One region of the Asaia sp. HumB genome, then DNA from elsewhere that is predicted to be linked to it. Evidence: predicted binding sites of a transcription regulator. Region 1 holds the regulator's gene; the other holds the start of a gene.
The links. The regulator HrcA, encoded in region 1, represses chaperone genes, less so after heat shock. The targets are predictions, from matches to a motif close to GTTNGCACTCNCNNNNNGNGAGTGCNAAC.

Region 1 (7,378 bases):
CACGGTAAATTCGAGTTGCTCGTTAAGACTGAGCGTTCGGCTGAATATGGCACGTATCGCCGCCTCGGGCGGCGGGGCGCCATCAAGCACATCGCCAATGACCTTTGAGGCGGCCCCTATGGCCTCGATTAGCCAGCCGCGCATGGTACGTCTGGCCTTGACCGCCAGAGAAGCCGAAAAGACCAGCCCCGCCACCATCTCGCACACGACACCCAGAAAAATATAAGTGCCGCGCGCCATGGCGATTTCAAACACATGATCGGGCGCGTTCAGGGCGCCGGTTGCAATAATGGCGCAGGTATAGGCCGCCAACACAAAGGCATAGGCGCGGAAATTCTGGCACAGTGTCGCCAGCCCCGTACAGAGTCCGGCCCAGAGCGCCAGGGTAGGAATGAACAGCCACGGAGCCTGGGGAAACGCTGAAACCAGCCCCACCGCGCCTGCCATGCCCAACACGGTGCCGACCAGACGCCACCGACCCTTGGAGAGGCTTTCGCCACGTGAGCCCTGCGCCGTGATCCATACGGTCATGGCGGCCCATTGCGGTTCGCCCAGTTCCATCCAGAACGCGATTCCGAGCGCGACGAGCGAGGCGATAGTGTTGCGCAAGGCGAATTCGAACGCATTGCCGCTGGGGGCAAAAAGCCATTTCAAAGGCCATTGCTGCGCGTGCAGGCGCAGAAACGCACCCTTTTGACGGGAGAGGAACGCGGCGATCATGCGTGGCGTCTTACCCGAATTTAACGGTTTGTGTGGCAGCAATCGCTTCAACTTGGCGCGCATGTCCCATATATTGGGAGTGTGCCGAGTCAGGTTCCCGCAGAAGCGTTTTCAGCACGGGTGCCGTTTAATCCTAGATTTCAGCTCGCATATTCTTTATTGACCGCCTTCCTTACGCCGCGAGCCATGCTCGAACAGCGCATTCCTGTCTCGGCGTTCTCTCTTCGCACGATCCTGATTGAGTCCGAACCGCATGCCATTTCCCGATACCGTACCGTCTCTAAGCCGCGCTCTGGCGGCACGCGGTTATGAAACACCGACCGCCGTGCAGGAAGCCGTTCTGCAGCCAGGCCTTGAGACACGGGATCTCCTCGTTTCCGCGCAGACAGGATCGGGCAAGACGGTTGCTTTCGGTCTCGCCTTTGCCCCGACCCTCATTCCCGAGGGCAGTGAGCGCCTTCCGCCTGCCAACAGCCCGCTTGCTCTGGTGGTTGCACCAACGCGCGAACTGGCCCTGCAGGTGCAGACCGAACTTCAGTGGCTTTATGCCGAGACAGGTGCGCGTATAGTCAGCTGCATTGGCGGCACGGATGCCCGTCGCGAAGCTCGCAACCTGTCGAACGGTGCCCATATCGTTGTGGGGACGCCGGGCCGCCTGTGCGATCATCTGTCACGCGGGGCCCTGAACCTGTCCGATCTGCGCGTGGTCGTGCTGGACGAAGCCGACGAGATGCTCGATCTTGGCTTTCGCGACGAGCTGGAGCAACTTCTGGATGCCGCGCCGGTCGAACGCCGCACGCTGCTTTTCTCGGCGACCATCGCCAAGGAAATCGCCAATCTGGCGCGCCGCTTCCAGAAGAACGCCGAGCGCATCAACACGGTCTCCACGTCCAAGCAGCATGATGACATCACGTATAAATGCGTGCTGACAGCGCCAAATGACATCGGTCGCGGTGTCGTCAACGTTCTGCGTTATTACGAGAGCCCGACCGCCATGCTGTTCTGCAACACCCGCGCCATGGTCGCGCAGGTGCAGGCAGCGCTGGTCGAGCGTGGCTTTGCCTCGGTCGCCATTTCCGGCGAAATGGGCCAGAACGAGCGTTCGCGCGCCATCGAAGCCCTGCGTTCGGGTGTGGCACGCGTTTGCGTGGCCACCGACGTGGCCGCACGTGGCATCGACATTCCGGCGCTCTCACTCGTGATCCATGCCAATATGCCGAGCGAAGCAGCAACATTGCTGCACCGTTCGGGCCGTACGGGCCGTGCAGGCCGCAAGGGCACCTGCGTGGTCATGGTGCCTGTCAGCCAGCGTCGCAAGGCTGAGCGCCTGCTCTCCTTTGCCAAGATCAGCAATGCCGAGTGGGAGAGCGTCCCTTCGGCCGATGCCATCCTTGAGCAGGACGCCAAGCGCCTGATGGAAGACGAGACGCTTTTCGCGCCGTCGCAGGCCAATGAAGATGCGCTGGCATCGCAGCTGGCAAATGCGCATGACGCGCATCAGCTCGCCACGGCCCTCGTGCGCCTCTACAAGAGCCGCCTGCCGAGCGTCGAGTCGATCCGTCCGGTCAGCGTTGACGCCCCTGCCCGTGGCATGCGCGACGATCGTGCACCCCGCGAGTTCACCGGCCGGGTGGACCGTATGGGCGGTGAGTGGTTCAGCCTCGCCATTGGTCGCACCGAGCGTGCCGACCCGAAATGGCTCGTACCCCTCATCTGCCGCCTGGGTGGTGTGACCAAGAGCGAGATCGGTGCGATCCATATCGACACGGATCACACGCTCTTCGAGATTGCTCCTGACAGCGCCGAGCGTTTCCGCTCCTGCGTTGCCGGTGCCGATGCGGATGAAGCCAAGATCGAGCCGGCTTCCGCCCCGACTGGCCCTTCCGCCCCGCCGCGCGGCCCGCGCCGCCCGCGTGAGGGTGGCTTTGCTCCTCGTGGCAAGGGCGGCTTCCGCGGTGGTGACCGTGGCGGCGATCGCGGTGGCGACAGAGGTGAGCGTGGTGGTGACAGGGGCGATCGCGGTGATCGCGGCGACCGTCCTTCATTCCGCAAGGGCAACTCGGTCGGCAACGGCAAGGGCTCGTCGCGCAAGCGCTACTGATCGGATAAGAAGCGTTCGTCCAGGCGGCTGTGCCCCCGGGCGACGGCTCTCGCGATCTGACGGGATTCTGTCCCGCTGCACCCCGCCTTGTGCGGGGTGTTTTGCGTTCAGGGGCCTGATTTTGCACCCATGATTTGAGGTGACTTCGTTGTTGCAATTAAATTGCAACAACATTTACTGACTCCACACCAATAGAGAGAGTCATTCTCAACTTCGATACTTCAATACTGAACAACGTTATTTCTATTGCACCCGCTTCTTTTCCATGCTTGAACAGCGTCACACAGCCTGCGGGGAGTGGCCATGCGCCCCTTCTGCGTGCAGGACAGAAAAAGGAGCCAACCATGCTTAAAGATCCGAAGGTTATCGAGCATCTGAACATCCAGCTCACCAATGAGCTGACGGCCATCAACCAGTATTTCCTTCATGCCCGCACCCTGAATCACTGGGGTGTCACCAAGCTGGGCAAGAAGGAATATGACGAATCCATCGAAGAGATGCGTCATGCCGACTGGCTGATCGAGCGCATCCTGTATCTGGGTGGCCTGCCGAACGTGCAGCGTCTGAACCAGATCCTGGTGGGGGAAAGCGTTGAAGAAATCCTCGCCTGCGATCTCAAGCTGGAAGAAAAGGCGCTGGCCGATCTGCGCGAAGGCATCGCCTATTGCGAAAGCGTGCGCGACTACGTGTCACGTGATCTGCTGATCCGTATTCTCGCCAACGAGGAAGAGCATGAGGATTTCATCGACCGTCAGTTCGATCTGATCAAGCAGGTCGGTATCCAGCGCTACATCACGCTGAACTCTTCGCCGGCTCCCGACCAGACCGCCGAGTAAGACAGAACCGGACACACCTGCCTCGGGCTTGCCCGCACAGGACCCCGGAAACAGAAAAACCCGTCAGCGCAGGCTGGCGGGTTTTTTCATGACCGGCCGGGTGTCCGGCTCCCTATACGCAGATCGACAAGCCTGCCGATATGACGGCCCATCAGCGCAGCCCAGTGCAAGCGCCCTCGCTCAGGCGTAAGCGGCGTTACCAGCACCCTGATCGACCGTGTTGAAGGCTATCGCGGCCTCCTTTCTTTCACGCAGCAGGCTACGCAGGGCGCACACCACGCCGGGCACGCAATTGCCGCACTGGGCCTTGCACCCCTTGGAGGCATAGACCTCCCGCGCGCGCGAGGCACCTCTGTTTACGGCATCAGCGATATCATGATTGGTCAGGGCGTTACACGAACAGACGATCATCAGCCATTCCACTTCAGAACGGCGCGACCCTAACAGCGTTTGAGAATAATTCTCAATGATAAATTGCGAGTGATTCTTAAAAAACATGTCACGGCAGTGCCAGACCCTGCCTGTTCAGCTCAGCAGGCGACCGATCACACGGGCCGTGTAGTCCACCACAGGCACGATCCGCCCGTAATTGAGGCGTGTCGGGCCGATCACTCCAATGGCACCGACAATGCGATTCGTCTCGTTGCGCGCCGGTGCCACGACCATCGATACCCCCGACATGCCAAAAAACCCGCTCTCGGCACCGATATAGATCCGGACACCGTCCGATTCCTGGGCCAGCTGGAGCAGGCGCAGCATCGTTTCCTGCGCCTCCAGACGCTCAAAGAGCATCTGGATGGTCGTGAGTTTCTCGATTTCGGTGATGTCGGTCAGCAGGTTGCCCTGCCCGCGCAGATAGAGCGTGCCATGCTGCTCATCCCACATCGCAAGACCACTCTCGATCACGCTGGTCGCCAGCACATCCAGATCAAAGCGGTTCTGCTGTAAATTCTCCGAGACGCGCTGGCGCAAGGCACTCAGTGTTACATCGCCAAGCAGGGAGTTGAGATAATTGCCCGCCTCGACAAGGGCTGACGGCGGCAGACCCGGTGGCGTTTCGATCACGCGGTTCTCGACCTGACCATCGGCTGCCACAAGGATCACCAAAGCCTTGCCCGGCCCGAGCGCGACGAATTCGATATGCTTGAGGGCACCATCGCCCTTGGGAGCCAGAACCAGACCCGCTGCTGCCGAAAGCCCTGAAAGCATGGAGGAGGCCTCAGCCAGCGTCTCCTGCATGGATCGCCCCTTGAGCGCCAGACGCCCGGCAATCTGGGCGCGCTCCAGTTCATCGAGCGCGCCGAACTGCAACAGGCCATCCACGAACAGTCGCACGCCTTTCTCGGTGGGCAGGCGACCCGCCGAGACATGGGGGCTGAACAGTAATCCGGCCTGGGTCAGCTCCGCCATGACATTGCGTATGGTCGCGGGAGAAAGCGATGGCGTCAGGCGCTGGGCAAGCGTTTTGCTGGCCACGGGATCACCCGTCTCCATGTATTGCTCGACAATCTCGCGCAGCACATTAGCCGACCGGGCATCCATGCCACCCGGCAGGTTTGAAAGATCGATCATGCCCTGCCCCTTTTTCCGACGCGCCAGCTGGCTTCCTGTCACCGTCCCGAGCGACTAGACCTGTCACGACGTGTCCTGTCCATCCGCTTCGGAGTCGTGCCGATGACCCGCCTTGCAGCCTTATATATCCATCCTGTCAAAAGCCTGCACCGGGTTGATATGACGGCACTCGAACTCGACCCCTGGGGGCCGCGTGGCGACCGACGCTGGCTCGTGGTCGCGCCAGACGGCCGCTTCATGACGCAGCGCCAGCATCCGGCCATGGCACGCATCATGACGGCGCTGCACGGTGAGACACTTTACCTGACCGGTAGTGACGGCTCGGCGCTGAGGATTGATCCGCCTGCCCCTCAGGCACCCGCAAAGACAGTGAGCGTCTGGAAAGATCATGCCATTGCGGCACGGGATGCCGGAGACGAGGCTGCGGCGTGGCTGAGCGCCATTCTCGGTACGGCGTGCAGGATCGTGCATATGGCCGACCCGGCCCATGCCAGACCAACCGAGTTTGGCAGTGTGAGCTTTGCAGACGGGTTTCCCCTGCTCGTCACCAACACAGCGTCACTCGAGGACCTCAACGCCCGTCTTGATCAGCCCGTGCCGATGGAGCGTTTCAGGCCCAATATTGTCATCGAGACCGATCAGCCCTGGGCTGAGGATGAATGGCGCTCCATCCGGATCGGTACAGTTGAACTCGACCTTGTCAAACCCTGCAGCCGCTGCATCGTCACCACCATCGATCAGGAGAGCGGGACGATTCCTGTTCCGCGCGAGCCTCTCAAGACCATGACCGGGTTTCGCCACCGTCCCGGTGGGGTCATGTTCGGCCAGAATGCGGTCATCCGCCACGCAGGGACCATCCGCCTTGGGGATGCGGTTGAACTGATCGACTGAGCGGGTCGGCTGGGCACGACGCCGTGCCCGGTCATCCCGACCGCCTGACCGTCGTCGAGGGGCGCATGCCTTACCCGATGCCTTGGGTGATGGCGGTAACAGCATGGGCCCGGTCGGGGCTGACCCGCATGATTCCGCCTTGTCATTCGGCTTTGTCATTCAGGGCCCCAGGCGCTAAAGCTGCACCCGACCGCATCTCTGCGCTTGAAACGAGGAAAACGCTCCATGTCCAGCACCCGCCCTTCAGGCCGCAAGGCCGACGAGAACCGCGTCGTTTCCATCGAGCCGGGTTTCGCCCGCCATGCCGAGGGCTCCGTGCTGATCCGCGTGGGTGGCACCGAGGTTCTTTGTGCAGCCTCGATCGAAAATCGCGTGCCGCCTTTCCTGCGTGGTCAGGGCCAGGGCTGGATTACCGCGGAATACGGCATGCTGCCGCGCGCGACGCATACCCGTGGCAACCGTGAAGCAGCCAAGGGCAAGCAGTCGGGCCGTACGCAGGAAATCCAGCGCCTTATCGGCCGCGCCCTGCGCGCCTGTGTGGACCTGCGTGCTCTGGGTGAGATGACCATCACGCTCGATTGCGACGTGCTCAACGCCGATGGTGGCACGCGCTGCGCCGCCATCACAGGCGCCTGGGTGGCCCTTGCCATTGCTCTCGACAAGCAGATCAAGGCTGGCGTGCTCAAGCGCTCGCCCCTGCGTGCGCAGGTGGCTGCGGTCTCTTGCGGTCTGACCGATGCCGGCGCTGTGCTCGATCTCGATTACATCGAAGACAGCTCAGCCCAGGCCGATACGAATTTCGTTCTGACCAGCGAAGGCGGCATTGTCGAAATTCAGGGCACGGCAGAAGACGCACCGTTCAGCGAAAGCGAATTCGCCTCGCTGATGGCGCTTGCAAAGCTGGGCACGTCGCGCCTGTTCGTTGCCCAGCGCGAGGCGCTTGAGAGCGTGACGAACAGCAGCGCTGCAAACGGAAAAACGGCGTGAACGGCGCGGCGCCTGCCGACATGACCGAGCCCGGCCAGCGGGTTCTCAGGCGGGGCGAGCGCGTTGTGCTCGCCAGCCACAACAAGGGCAAGCTGGCTGAATTCCGGGTTCTGCTGGCCGATAGCGGCATCGAGATCGTCTCGGCGGCGGAGCTCTCCCTACCCGAGCCGGAAGAGACGGCTGACAGTTTTGAGGGCAATGCCGCCATCAAGGCACTCGCCGCAGCGCGCGCCACGGGACTGCCTGCCCTGTCTGATGATTCCGGTTTCTG
Region 2 (7,378 bases), 800 kb from region 1:
CGTCCCGCACGAAGCAGGTCCTGCCGCTGGAATTCAGCCTTGGCGGCCAGCTTGTCGAACGTATCCTGCCGGCTCGACTTCTCGTTTCCGGCGCGGAATCCTCGGCGACAGCAGCGTGCCTCGGGCTTGGTCTGGCTCAGGCGCCGCGTTATCGCTTCGAGGCCGAACTGGCACGCGGCGCGCTGGTCGAGGTGCTTTCTGCATTTCCTCCGGCCCCGACGCCCCTGACGCTTCTCTACCCCAGCAACAGGCAGCTCCCACCGCGCGTACGCGTCTTCATGGACTGGCTGATCGACATCTTTTCTGCGTTCGACAGAAACAATCGCAAACAGGCAGAAAAATGAAACGCCCGTTTTCCGGCCTCACGTTCTGAGCGGAGGGGTTAGGGTCATCTCATGCTGTTCGATCTTCCCTCCCATGACACGCTCTATCAGGCGCTTCTTGCGCGCGATGCCCGATATGACGGACGGGTTTTCGTGTGTGTTGGAACGACGGGAATATTCTGCCGTCTGACATGCCCGGCACGCAAACCCCTCGCCACCAACTGCACCTTTCGCGACAGCGTGCGCAGCTGCATCGAGGCCGGGTTCCGCCCCTGCAAGCGATGTCATCCGCTCCAGGGCGGCGGCGCTCATGACCCCCTCATTGCCGAGCTGCTCGACAGGCTCGAATCCAATCCGGGTCGGCGCTGGAACGAGCAGGATCTGGTGGCCCTCAGGCTAGACCCCTCAACTGTCAGGCGCAGCTTCAAGCGGCATTTCGACATGACGTTTCTGGATATGGCCCGGCAGCGTCGCCTGCGCGACGGCTTCCTGACCCTCTCACAGGGAGAGCCAGTCATCGCCGCCCAGCTCGATTCAGGATTTGAATCGGCCAGCGCCTTCCGTGAGGCCTTTTCCAGACTGATCGGTTGTGCGCCCGGCACGCTGCAACAAGGCGGTATGCTGCAGGCCAGCTGGATTGCGACGCCGCTGGGCGACATGCTGGCGGTATGCTCGACGCGTCACCTGCACCTTCTCGAATTCATCGATCGCAAGGCCCTCCCACGCGAACTCAAAGCCCTGCAAGCGGCGCTCAAATCACCTCTCGGGCTCGGCAGAACCCAGGTGACAGAGCAGGCACATGCGGAACTCGACGCCTATTTCGCGGGTGTATCGGCCCGCTTCGAGACACCCCTCGCCCCCTCGGGATCCGAGTTCACGCGCCGGGTTCATCGCGCCCTTCAGGACATCCCACCGGGCGAAACACGTAGCTATAGCGCCCTTGCCCGCACCATCGGCCACCCGGGTGCAGTTCGAGCCGTGGCACGCGCGAATGGCGCCAATTGCATCGCGCTCATGATCCCGTGCCATCGGGTGATCGGCGCAGATGGCACCCTGACAGGCTATGGCGGCGGATTATGGCGCAAGCAACGCCTGATCGAGATCGAGCGCTCATTCGGCGCCCGGATCACAGCATAGGTTCTGACATCTCATTTTCCTGCCGGTGACGCCTGCTGCCCCAGCCGGAATACCGGCATCATGGCAGTGCGGCGAACACAAGAAATCCATGACAGGCGCGTTATCTCTGCGCTCGACCGAACCAAACAGTGGCAAGGCTGACAAATGAGGCTGGCGCGGCCTTTCGGAAACGACCTGCACGAGAAGCACATCAAGATCGTATACGCGTAGTCGACTGGCAACAGCGATGCAGTGACTGGCGATGCACACTGGACGCGCCCCGCCGCTCCGCCCTTTCGTTACGATAGTGTTACTTGATGCTACATAGCGTGGCTGTAACAGTAACGTCGCTCTCGCAATGACGGGGCGAATACTGCACAGGGATCCGCAGCAACATGTCTTTTCCTCAGCCGCCATCAAGACTACCCGTTCAGGTGCCCTCAGGGATAATCAAGTTTGGCGTAGTTGCCCTTGGTGCTGTCGCGATCGTTGCTGTGCTCAATCCATTCTACCAGATCGCTTCAGGCTATTGCGGCATCCTGACCAATTTCGGTTCGGTCCAGCCCAACGCTCTCGAGCCCGGGCTGCATATCGCCATACCGGTCTATCAGAAGATCATTTCAGTCTCGACCCAGCCGCAGACCATCACCTCGCATGAGCAGGCTGCCACGCACGACCTTCAGGACGTCCGCACGTCTGTCTCGGTAACGTTCCACATCGCACAGGCTGATGCCCCGGGTTTTTATCGTGATTTCCGCACGCTGGACATGCTCGCGCGCCGTATCATTGAGCCCACGGTTTCGAACGATGTGAAGGCCATTACGGCCAATTATAACGCCGAGGAACTCATCACGAAGCGGGATCTGGTTGACGGGCAGATCAAGGATCTGATCATCCGGTCGCTTCAGCCCTACCACCTGACCATTCATTCGGTGAACACAGCGAATTTCGCCTTTTCAACGGCCTATGCACAGGCCATTGAGGCCAAGCAGGTCGCCCAGCAACAGGCGCTTCAGGCCCAGTATACGCTGCAACAGACGCAGATTTCGGCGCAGGCGCAGGTCGTACAGGCCAAGGCGCAAGCCGACGCCGCCATCGCCACAGCGCAGGGACAGGCGCAGGCACTACTGGTGACCTCGCAGGCGCAGGCAAAAGCCAATAGCCTGGTCTCTCAATCCCTGACGCCGGCGCTGTTGCAGCAGAAGGCGCTTGATCGCTGGTCAGGCACCATGCCGACCTATCTGAGCGCAGGCGCTCCCCTGCCCTTCATCGGCACCATGGATGGCGTCCAGAAATAAGGCGACAGCCCCTCTTTGATGGCGGGTCTTTCTTTCGGGGACGGCCCGTCCTCACGTCGGCGCTCATCCGGCCTTCTCTCCTAGCTGGAACACAGATCGGATATGCGGTCGAACGAGGATCACTTCCTGCCTGATCCGGCACGTTCTCTGCCTCTGCGACCATCGAGGGGACCAACGCTACAAATCTGACTGGTCATGTCCAAAGCTGCGATCCCGACCCGTTTACCTGTCCCCCTAAGGTGACGAAGCCTACGGGCAGTGATCTCGCCAGTACGCCACCCATGAAAAAACCGCCCTGTCTTGCGACAGGGCGGCTCTTTCGTAACCTCGATGGAAAGGCGCTGGATCAGAAATCCATATCGCCCATGCCACCCATGCCACCCGGGCCACCGGCCGGAGCGGCCTTCTTCTCGGGCTTCTCGGCAACCATGGCTTCCGTGGTGATCAGCAGGCCAGCAACCGAAGCTGCATCCTGCAGAGCCGTACGGACAACCTTGGTCGGATCGATGATGCCAGCGGCCACCAGATCCTTGTACTCGGCGTTCTGAGCGTCGAAGCCGTGCGTGTACTCGTTGATCTCGAGCACCTTGCCAGCGATGACAGCGCCATCTTCACCAGCATTGAACGCGATCTGACGCAGCGGAGCCTGCAGGGCCTTGCGGATGATGTCCGCACCAACGCGCTGGTCGTCGTTCTGGAAGGAGAGATCCTTCAGGGCAACAGAAGCGCGGGCAAGAGCCGTACCACCACCCGGAACGATGCCTTCTTCAACGGCAGCGCGGGTTGCGTGCAGCGCGTCATCAACGCGATCCTTACGCTCCTTCACCTCGACTTCGGTGCTGCCACCGACGCGGATGACGGCAACGCCACCAGCCAGCTTGGCCAGACGTTCCTGCAGCTTCTCACGGTCGTAGTCCGAGGTGGTTTCCTCGATCTGCGCGCGGATCTGTGCACAACGGCCCTTGATGTCGTCCGTGTTACCGGCGCCTTCAACGATCGTGGTGTTTTCCTTCTCGATATGCACCTTCTTGGCGCGACCGAGCATGTCGAGCGTAACGGTTTCGAGCTTGATGCCGATGTCTTCGCTGATGACCTGGCCGCCCGTCAGGATGGCGATGTCTTCCAGCATGGCCTTGCGACGGTCACCGAAGCCAGGAGCCTTGACGGCAGCGATCTTGAGGCCACCGCGCAGCTTGTTGACGACCAGCGTTGCCAGAGCCTCGCCATCGACGTCTTCCGCGATGATCATGAGCGGACGGCCGGACTGCACAACGCTCTCGAGCAGAGGCAGCATGGGCTGAAGCGAGGACAGCTTCTTTTCGTGGATCAGGATGTAGGGGTTATCCAGATCCGCCATCATCTTTTCGGCGTTCGTCACGAAGTACGGCGAGATATAGCCGCGGTCGAACTGCATGCCCTCGACGACGTCGAGTTCGGTGTGGAGGCCCTTGGCTTCCTCAACCGTGATCACGCCTTCCGAGCCAACCTTCTGCATGGCCTGCGAGATCATCTCGCCGATTTCATGCTCGCCATTGGCCGAGATCGTGCCGACCTGAGCCGTTTCGGCCGGGGTCGTGATCTTGCGGGTGTTCGCCTTCAGCTCTTCAACAACGGCCGCAACAGCCTTGTCGATGCCGCGCTTCAGATCCATCGGGTTCATGCCAGCGGCAACAGCCTTGGCGCCCTCACGGATGATGGCCTGCGCCAGAACGGTCGCGGTGGTCGTGCCGTCACCAGCGATGTCGTTGGTCTTCGAGGCCACTTCGCGCACCATCTGGGCGCCCATGTTCTCGAACTTGTCAGCCAGTTCGATTTCCTTGGCGACGGAAACGCCGTCCTTGGTGATGCGCGGTGCGCCGAAGCTCTTGTCCAGAACAACGTTGCGACCCTTCGGGCCCAGCGTGACCTTCACAGCATCAGCCAGGATGTCCACGCCACGCAGCATACGCTGGCGGGCATCAGCGCCGAATCTTACGTCTTTGGCAGCCATAATCTTTTCTCCAGTAGAGGTTCAGTGTGCGAAAATGGGGAGGCTGGAAATCAGCCGATCACACCCATGATGTCGCTTTCCTTCATGATCAGCAGCTCTTCGCCGTTGATCTTCACCTCGGTGCCGGACCACTTGCCGAACAGCACGCGATCGCCAGCCTTGACGTCCAGTGCTACCAGCTGACCCTGCTCATTGCGGGCACCCGGACCAACGGAGACGATTTCGCCTTCCATCGGCTTTTCCTTGGCGGTGTCCGGAATGATGATGCCACCGGCCGTCTTCTGCTCGCCCTCAAGGCGGCGAACGACGACACGGTCATGCAAAGGCCGAAAATTTGTCATAATGGATCGCTCCACTCTATCTCTAAGGCGGCGCCCTTGCTCAAAAGCAACGCCGCCGGTTTGCGCGCCCGCTAAGCCGCAGCGCGTTAGCACTCCCGTAGCGAGAGTGCCAAACAGGTAAGAGAGCCCCCGCCCTGCGTCAAGACCCCCGCCATATCTGCCATCCGAATTTCATCAAAAAATCAGTAAGCTGGCGCTTGCTCATTTCCCGGCCGGGGGACGTTCGATCATTTGCCCTCATCAGGCAAATGCGGCGCACCTTCGAGCCGGGCGCCATCGATCTCGCGCTTCAGACGGTTCTTTTCCTGCGTTGTTCTGGCGCGCTCGCCCTTGCTCTGCCCGAAGAGATGCCGGTTTTCATCAGCCTGCCGAGCATCCTTCTCACGCGCCAGACGTTTGCGTACCCGACGCAGGTTGACGATCTCTGCCATGTTATCGTTGCTCCTGATTAGAATGAACAAGCAAGAAGGAGGGCTGTTCCATGGGACGCCTGATATCCCTGACCGCCTCGGACACGCATCATTTTTCTGCTTATGAGGCAGGCGACGCCAAGGCACGTCGCGCTCTCGTGGTGGTTCAGGAAATCTTCGGCCTTACCGATCACATCCGTGCCGTGTGCGATGAACTCGCGGAACATCATGGCTATCATGTGATCGCCCCTGCCCTGTTCGATCGTGCCAAGCGCGATGTGGTTCTCCCCTATGATTCCAATGGCATGACCGAGGGCCTCGCCCTGCGCGAGAAAATCAGCCCCGATGCATTGCAGGCCGATATCACCGCCGCTTGCCACGCCCTGAATCATCACGGTCACTCGAAGGTCGGCATAACGGGCTTCTGCTGGGGCGGTCTCGTAGCATGGGAGGCCGCGACCCGTACGCGCAACTTCGCGGCTGCCTGCGCCTGGTATGGTGGCGGCATCGCGGCGCTCAGTCATGAGAAGCCCCATTGCCCGGTGCAACTGCATTTCGGCGGTGAGGACGACCATATCCCCCATACCGATATCAACACCATTCGCGAAAACAGGCCCGAGGTCGAGATCTTCGTCTATGACGACGCTGGCCACGGCTTTGGCTGCAATGATCGTCCTAGCTTCAACAAGCCGGCCCGGGACCTCGCCCATGAGCGCAGCATGGCGTTCTTCGAGGCCCATCTCTGATGTCCCACACTCTCAGTCAGGAAATCCATCATGCCCGCAGACAGCACCAATCCGCTCGTTGACAGTCCTGAGCGCGACGCCCGCATTGCCGCCAAGGCAAAGGAACTCTGGGAAGCCGATGGCAAGCCCGGATGTGGGCCTGAAGCCTACAATGAGAATGCCTCGGAAATTATCGGGATGGAGGAGCACCCGCATGCGGGAGAGATTCCCGTGAAGGATCTGCCTGATCCGCAATTTGCTGATGTTCAGGTCGAGAATGCTGAGATCCAGCAAAATCTGGGAGAGTTTCCCGAGCGTCAGACCGACCAGGGGGACCGTGAGCATTTCCCGGAGAAACAGGATCAGGCCTGATCACGCCGGCCTCCATGGGAATTGGGCAGATGCTTGCGATGGTAAGACGCGAGAAGTGCTCCGCGCCAACAGGAAAAGGCTGGCCCTCACGGGTCAGCCTTTTTCGTTCCGGCCTATCGAGACAGGTCAGTTTTCAGCGCAGAACGCGGCCCGCAACGGCATCGAGCTTTGCCAGCATGGCAGGGTCACGTGATGCCGGAGCTGTAATGATCGCATGATCCAGCGCCCGCTCCGCACCTGAAGGGCACAGACCACGCTTCTTGCCGAGTTCAGGAATGATCGCCTTGACCAGCGCCTTCGCCTTGGCAGCGTTCTGGGTCATGACGGCCACAACCGCATCGACCGTCACCGAGTCATGGTCGTCGTGCCAGCAATCGTAATCCGTCACCATGGCAATGCTGGCATAGCACATCTCGGCTTCACGGGCGAGTTTGGCCTCTGGCATGTTGGTCATACCAATGACCGAGCAACCCCACTGACGGTATAGCTCGCTTTCTGCACGGGTCGAGAATTGCGGCCCTTCCATCACGAGATAGGTCCCGCCACGCACCATCGGCACGCCGATCTTTTCGGCCTGCTCGGCAATCACATCGCCCATACGGCTCGAAACCGGATCGGCCATACCGACATGGGCCACGCAGCCACGACCGAAAAAGGTCTTTTCACGCGCAAACGAGCGATCGATGAACTGGTCAACCAGAACGAACTGTCCCGGAGGCAGATCCTCACGCAGCGAGCCGACAGCGGAAAGAGAGACAATATCGGTCACGCCGACACGCTTGAGCGCATCGATATTGGCGCGG

Region 2: groES (co-chaperone GroES) is a predicted target of HrcA. The motif match lies at 5,154-5,182, and genes of this name have one in related genera.

What each region holds. Positions count from the first base shown of each region.
Region 1 is NZ_JARPML010000002.1:1,053,874-1,061,251, forward strand. Features, by position in the region: gene P5689_RS05805 (FUSC family protein) at 1-720, opposite strand, end outside; gene P5689_RS05810 (DEAD/DEAH box helicase) at 974-2,821, shown strand; gene bfr (bacterioferritin) at 3,166-3,657, shown strand; gene P5689_RS05820 ((2Fe-2S)-binding protein) at 3,838-4,068, opposite strand; gene hrcA (heat-inducible transcriptional repressor HrcA) at 4,183-5,229, opposite strand; gene P5689_RS05830 (MOSC domain-containing protein) at 5,332-6,120, shown strand; gene rph (ribonuclease PH) at 6,346-7,107, shown strand; gene rdgB (RdgB/HAM1 family non-canonical purine NTP pyrophosphatase) at 7,128-7,378, shown strand, end outside.
Region 2 is NZ_JARPML010000002.1:249,069-256,446, forward strand. Features, by position in the region: gene P5689_RS02455 (LysR family transcriptional regulator) at 1-344, shown strand, start outside; gene P5689_RS02460 (trifunctional transcriptional activator/DNA repair protein Ada/methylated-DNA--[protein]-cysteine S-methyltransferase) at 396-1,460, shown strand; gene P5689_RS02465 (prohibitin family protein) at 1,835-2,737, shown strand; gene groL (chaperonin GroEL) at 3,084-4,727, opposite strand; gene groES (co-chaperone GroES) at 4,778-5,068, opposite strand; gene P5689_RS02480 (DUF4169 family protein) at 5,296-5,499, opposite strand; gene P5689_RS02485 (dienelactone hydrolase family protein) at 5,550-6,224, shown strand; gene P5689_RS02490 (DUF2934 domain-containing protein) at 6,255-6,575, shown strand; gene P5689_RS02495 (S-methyl-5'-thioadenosine phosphorylase) at 6,709-7,378, opposite strand, start outside.